Regions from separate parts of the Streptomyces sp. NPDC020996 genome, predicted to be linked through region 1. Evidence: riboswitches for the same ligand, from Rfam matches in the RefSeq annotation. Region 1 holds a riboswitch; the other holds the start of a gene.

Region 1 (3,202 bases):
CGACGGACAGGCCCGCGCGGTCCTTGCCCGCGGCACAGTGCATCAGCGCGGGCACGCTGTCCTCGGCCAGCGCGTGCAGCACGCGCGTGTGCTCGCCGGTGCGCTCCTTGACGATGAGGCGGTACGAGCCGATCATGCGGCCGGCCGCCTTGCCGTCCCCGAGTATCTCGCGCAGCTGGTCGAGGTCTCCGTCCCGGACCATCTTCCAGAACTCGGCGCCGTCCGCCGGGTCGCTCAGCGGCAGGTTCACATTGCGCACGCCCGGCAGCTCGACGTCCGGGCCCTCCAGCCTCTGGTCCGCGGCGTTGCGGAAGTCGAAGACCGTGTGCAGCCCCAGCGAGGCGAGGAAGGCGGTGTCCTCCGCGGTGGCGTGCGCGAGGTGGCCGCTGCGGAACAGCACTCCGTGGCGCACCCGTCGTCCGTCCACCGTCGGCAGGCCCCCCACGTCGCGGAAGTTTCGGACTCCTGCCAGCTCGGGCTCGGTCGACGGGATCTGCTGCGTCACGGGGGCTCCTCCCAGTCGTCCCCGCCGGCGCTGCTCGTCGACGGGCACCTCCTTGACGATACGACACGCACACCCCGGCTCAGCAGGGGTGTGCGGTCTGCCGCCGGGGAGCCCGTGGCGATTCCGCGGCGAGTCGGTGGCGAGTTGGTGGCGAGTCAGTGGCGCACCGGTGGCGAGCCGGTACGAATGCCGCGAAACGGACCATGTGCCCCGAGGATGCTTCCCTGGTGCATTGCCCCTGCCTGAGTCTTCTGTCCGAATTGGCGCTTTGGGTGGATTTCATTCCAACTCGCTCCGGAATAAGGAATGCTGGCGCGAGGTCGCGTGAGCATCGTCATATCGGTCACCGTGAGTCGCCCGTCATGTTCACGTAATGCGTATTGCTTTTCAGGGAATTTGGCCGCTGAAGTCGCCTCGGAATCAACGGAGGGTGACCGTGAATTCCGGTAAGGGATCAAGAGAAACGTGCGCTTCCCGCAACCTCTTGCTTGTCCCTTCGCGTCGTGGTCGCTTACGTTCGCCACGCAATCCGGGCGGACGCCGAATCCTGCCGCCGCCTGGAATCCCGCACCACTCACCCGTGCACGGCAGGAGCGGGGGACCCACAGGTAGAACCGCCTGTCCGGTCTCCGGAACAGGCTTGGGGTCAAGTCGCGCCCACGGCGCGGCCGGACATCTCCAGTCCGCACCCGACAGCTCACCTCGCAGGCGCCGGAGAGGAATTCGTCATGCCCGCGAAGGGTAAGCACCGCCGCCCCAAGTCCCAGCGCTTCACCCGCTCCATCGCCGTCGCCGGAACCGGCGGCGCCGCGCTCGCCCTCCCTCTGCTGGGGGCCACCGGCGCCCACGCCGACACCGCGCAGTCCACCGCGCAGCCGGTTTCGCAGAAGGCCGTGCAGTCCCTTTCCGGCGCCGAGAAGGCGGCGGCCGAGGGGAAGAAGGCCGCGAAGGAGAGGGCCGCGAACAACGCGCGCGTGCGGACCTATTCGGTGCGCAAGGGCGACTGGCTCTCGAAGATCGCCGAGCAGCAGGGCGTCCGCGGCGGCTGGAAGAAGCTGTACGCGGACAACCGCGAGGCCGTCGGCGACGACCCGTCGCTGATCCATCCCGGCCTGAAGCTCGTCCTCGGCAAGAAGGCCACGAGCGGCGCCACCAAGTCGTCGTCCTCTTCGTCACCTTCGTCCTCTTCGTCGCCTTCCTCCTCGGCGGCCTCTTCCTCTTCGTCGTCCTCTTCGGCTCCCGCGCCTTCCGCCGGCTCTCCGTCCTCCTCCTCCGCCGCCGACGTGTCCTCCTCCTCGCCTTCCTCGCAGCAGGCGACGGTCACCCAGGCCGCCGAGTCCACCGGCACCTCCAGCGGTTACACCCTCCCGGTCTCCGGGGCCGGTGTCGGCACCGGATACCGCGTCGCGGGCAGCATGTGGTCCAGCGGCTACCACACCGGCGTCGACTTCGTCGTGCCTACCGGCACCTCGCTGAAGGCCGTGGGCGCCGGCACGGTCGTCTCCGCGGGCTGGGGCGGCGCCTACGGCAACCAGGTCGTCATCCAGCTGAGCGACGGCTACTACGCCCAGTACGCCCACCTCTCGCAGCTCTCCGTCTCGGCCGGCCAGACCGTCACCGCCGGCCAGCAGATCGGTCTCTCCGGCGCGACCGGCAACGTGACCGGCCCGCACCTGCACTTCGAGATCCGCACCACGCCGAACTACGGCTCCGACGTGGACCCGGTCGGCTACCTCCGCTCCAAGGGCGTCGCCGTCGGCTGACGGTTCCCCGGCCGCCCGGCATGCCGCCGAGGACCGGACCCCGATCCCCGGGTCCGGTCCTCGGCCGTCGCCGCGTACGGGGGCGGCGTATTCCGGGTTTGGTGAACAATTTGGGCGTGGCTTATCTCACCGTTCGTCAAGCCCTCCCTACGGTCGCGTAGGTCACAGTGGACGGTGAATCATGACCTGCTGTGGCAGACGATTCGAAGAGTGACAGCAGATCAGTGATCGGGTCGTACGTCGCGGTGGGGGACAGCTTCACCGAGGGCGTCGGCGACCCGGGTCCCGGCGGGGCGTTCGTCGGCTGGGCGGACCGGTTCGCGGTGCTCCTCGCCGACCGGCGGGCCGAGGGCGACTTCACGTACACGAACCTCGCCGTGCGCGGCAGGCTGCTCGACCAGATCGTGGCCGAGCAGGTCCCGCAGGCCGTCGAACTCGCTCCGGACCTGGTGTCCTTCTGCGCGGGCGGCAACGACATCCTCCGGCCCGGCACCGACCCCGACGAGGTCGCCGAGCGCTTCGAGCGGGCGGTCGCACGGCTCACCGAGGCCGCCGGCACCGTCATGGTGACGACGGGCTTCGACACCCGTGGCGTCCCGGTGCTCAAACGCCTGCGCGGCAAGATCGCCACCTACAACGGCCATGTGCGGGCCATCGCCGACCGTTACGGCTGTCCCGTGCTGGACCTGTGGTCCCTGAAGTCCATCCAGGACCGCCGGGCCTGGGACCACGACCGGCTCCACCTCTCGCCCGAGGGGCACACGCGCGTGGCGCTGCGGGCCGGCCAGGTCCTCGGCCTGGAGGTGCCGGCCGATCCCGAGCAGTCCTGGCCGCCGCTTCCGCCGCGCGGCACCCTGGAGATCCGGCGGGACGACGTGCAGTGGGCGCGCGAGTACCTGGTGCCCTGGATCGGGCGACGCCTGCGGGGTGAGTC
Region 2 (3,202 bases), on a different contig from region 1:
CCCGCCAGGCTCCGGCTCTCCTCGTCGCGGCCGGAGTGACCGGCTCCGCCATCGCCATCCCGCTCCTGGGCGCCTCCGCCGCGAGCGCCGCCGACGGTTCGACGTGGGACAAGGTGGCGGAATGCGAGACCGGCGGCTCGTGGAGCGAGAACAGCGGTGACGGCTTCTACGGCGGCCTGCGGCTGTCCCAGGAGGACTGGGAGAAGTACGGCGGCCTCGACTACGCGCCGAGCGCCGACCTGGCCAGCCGCAACCAGCAGATAGCCGTCGCCGAGAAGATACTCGCGGACCAGGGCGCCGGCGCCTTCCACACCTGTGGACTGACCGCCGGGCTCGACAAGGACAAGGGCGCGGCCGACATCGACACCGGGATCGCTGACGACTCGTCCGACTCCACCGGCGTCACCGACTCCACCGGCCTGTCCAACGGCTCGTCCGGCGCGTCGGGTGACGCGTCCGGCGACACGTCCGGCACGGCCTCGCCCTCGGACGCCCCGTCCCACGCCTCCGCGTCCCCCGGGGCGTCGAAGGGTTCCTCCAGCACTACGGACAAGCCCGCCAAGTCCGACAAGTCGGCTTCGCCGTCCGCCTCCCCGTCCGTGTCGCGGACGTCCGACGGCTCACCCGACGAAACGGCCGAAAGTGACGACACGGACAACTCGGAGCAGATGGTGGGCTCCTGGAGCCTCGTCGACACCGGCTCGCTTGACGTCGGTAGCGGCGTCGGCGGCGACACCGGCACCGGCCGCCACCGCGGCGGCAGCGCCGACGAGGCGGCGAACGGCCGCTCCATGGAAGCGTCCTCGGGCCGCCACGCCGCGCGCACGGACGCCGACGACGGCGACGCCTACACGGTCCACGCCGGCGACACCCTCGCCTCCGTCGCGGACACCCTCGACGTCGAGGGCGGGTGGCGCGAGCTCTACGCCCTGAACAAGAAGGCGATCGGCGCCGACCCGAGTCACATCGTCCCCGGTCAGACCCTGCGAGTAGGGGCGGAAACGGGCGAAAACTAGCGGGAGTTGACGTCCGCTTTCGCCGTGGAATGTCCGGTTTGGCGAAAGTGTGGGATGAGTCTCAGAGGCCCTGATCGTCTTTGAAATCCGGTGGATTCCGTGTCTACGGTCATGACCGCTCGCCAACGCGGGCCCCGGCTGCCGCAACGCCGAATCCTGCCAGCGGCCGTCCGGGAACAGTCGTCGCGTCAAGCGCCGTAGGCAGGAGCGGGGGACCCAAGGTAGGCGCCGGGCCCGGCCCTTGAGGGGCGGGAACGGCTAGGGGTGGAGTCGCGCACCGGGAGGTGGGCGGCCGGGCAACTCAACCGGCCCGAACCCGACAGCTCACCTCGCAGGCGTCGGTGAGGGGATCAACCATGCTGTTTTCCGGCAAGGGCAAGCACCGTCGTCCGACTGTTCTCCAGCGCTCCACCCGCGCCGTCGCCGTCGCCGGTGTCACCGGCGCCGCCGTCGCCGCCCCGCTGCTGGCGGCCGGCAACGCCTCCGCCGCCACCGCCTCCGAGTGGGACGCCGTCGCCCAGTGCGAGTCCGGCGGCAACTGGTCCATCAACACCGGCAACGGCTACTACGGCGGCCTGCAGTTCTCCGCCTCCACCTGGGCCGCGTACGGCGGCACGCAGTACGCCTCCACCGCCGACCAGGCCAGCAAGGCGCAGCAGATCGCCGTCGCCGAGAAGGTCCTCGCCGCTCAGGGCAAGGGCGCCTGGCCGGTCTGCGGCACGGGCCTGTCCGGCGCCTCCTACGACGGCGCCGCCGGGGCGCCGTCCTCGTCGTCCTCCTCGTCGTCCTCCCCGTCGTCGTCCTCCTCTTCGTCTTCCTCCTCGTCCTCCTCGCCGAGCGGCGGCACCGCCTCCCGCTACACCGAGCAGCAGAGCGCCTTCCGCTCCACCGAGCGCCCGGTCGTGAAGGCGCAGAAGACCGTCACCACCCCGACCGGCAAGAAGGTCAAGAAGGGCGACGGCGAGTACAAGGTCGTCAAGGGCGACACGCTCTCCTCGATCGCCGCGGAGCACGACGTCAAGGGCGGCTGGAAGAAGGTGTTCCGGCTGAACAAGGACATCGTCGAGGACGCCGACCTCATCTACCCGGGCCAGCAGCTGCACCTGAAGTGACAGCCGTCCGGTAGCCGGCGCGCAGGCCCCGCACAGCCCGCGTCCCCCACAGTGGACCGCCATGGGAGCCGCCCCCCGGCCCCCATGGGCTCCCCGCCCCGGTGCGTGTTCCCCCGTACGCACCGGGGCGGGGTTTTCTTTGCCCGCCGGTGCCCGGTGTGCACGCGTTGTTCACCTCGCTTTGTTCCGGGGGTGAACAATAGGTACCGTCTGACCTTGTCCACGGGACGGTCGGTCGGCTGCCGACGGCCCCGGGACGGTTAGGCTCTAGTCGCAAGGCTGCAAGACGGGCCGTCAGGCCCAGTGCCCCGCACTACCAGCGTCACATCCACGAAGGAGATGCTCGTGCCGTCCATCGACGTCGTCGTAGCCCGGGAAATCCTGGACTCCCGAGGCAATCCCACGGTCGAGGTCGAGGTCGGCCTCGACGACGGCAGCACGGGTCGTGCCGCCGTCCCCTCCGGCGCCTCCACCGGCGCCTTCGAGGCCATCGAGCTCCGTGACGGCGACCCGAACCGTTACCAGGGCAAGGGTGTCGAGAAGGCCGTCCTCGCCGTCATCGAGCAGATCGGCCCGGAGCTGGTCGGCTACGACGCCACCGAGCAGCGCCTGATCGACCAGGCGATGTTCGACCTGGACGCCACCGACAACAAGGGCTCGCTCGGCGCCAACGCCATCCTCGGCGTCTCGCTCGCCGTGGCCCACGCCGCCTCCGAGGCCAGCGACCTCCCCCTCTTCCGCTACCTGGGCGGCCCCAACGCGCACCTGCTGCCGGTGCCGATGATGAACATCCTGAACGGCGGCTCGCACGCCGACTCCAACGTGGACATCCAGGAGTTCATGATCGCCCCGATCGGCGCGGAGTCCTTCTCCGAGGCCCTGCGCTGGGGCACCGAGGTGTACCACACCCTGAAGAAGGTCCTGAAGTCCAAGGGTCTGGCCACCGGCCTGGGCGACGAGGGCGGCTTCGCCCCGAACCTCGGCTCCAACCGCGAGGCCCTCGACCTCATCCTGGAGGCGATCAAGGAGGCCGGTTACACCCCCGGCGAGCAGATCGCCCTCGCCCTCGACGTC

Evidence for each region. A riboswitch is a leader RNA that binds a small molecule or an ion and turns the genes downstream of it on or off. The one in region 1 is predicted to bind cyclic di-AMP.
Region 2: linked by a shared signal. The riboswitch ahead of AB0G63_RS03865 (transglycosylase family protein) and the one ahead of AB0G63_RS10690 (LysM peptidoglycan-binding domain-containing M23 family metallopeptidase) in region 1 are both predicted to bind cyclic di-AMP.

What each region holds. Positions count from the first base shown of each region.
Region 1 covers NZ_JBFADM010000011.1:5,015-8,216, forward strand. The annotation lists gene AB0G63_RS10685 (tyrosine-protein phosphatase) at 1-505, opposite strand, end outside; cyclic di-AMP (ydaO/yuaA leader) riboswitch at 1,050-1,229, shown strand; gene AB0G63_RS10690 (LysM peptidoglycan-binding domain-containing M23 family metallopeptidase) at 1,234-2,268, shown strand; gene AB0G63_RS10695 (SGNH/GDSL hydrolase family protein) at 2,493-3,202, shown strand, end outside.
Region 2 covers NZ_JBFADM010000003.1:222,825-226,026, forward strand. The annotation lists gene AB0G63_RS03860 (transglycosylase family protein) at 1-1,016, shown strand, start outside; cyclic di-AMP (ydaO/yuaA leader) riboswitch at 1,200-1,369, shown strand; gene AB0G63_RS03865 (transglycosylase family protein) at 1,373-2,128, shown strand; gene eno (phosphopyruvate hydratase) at 2,468-3,202, shown strand, end outside.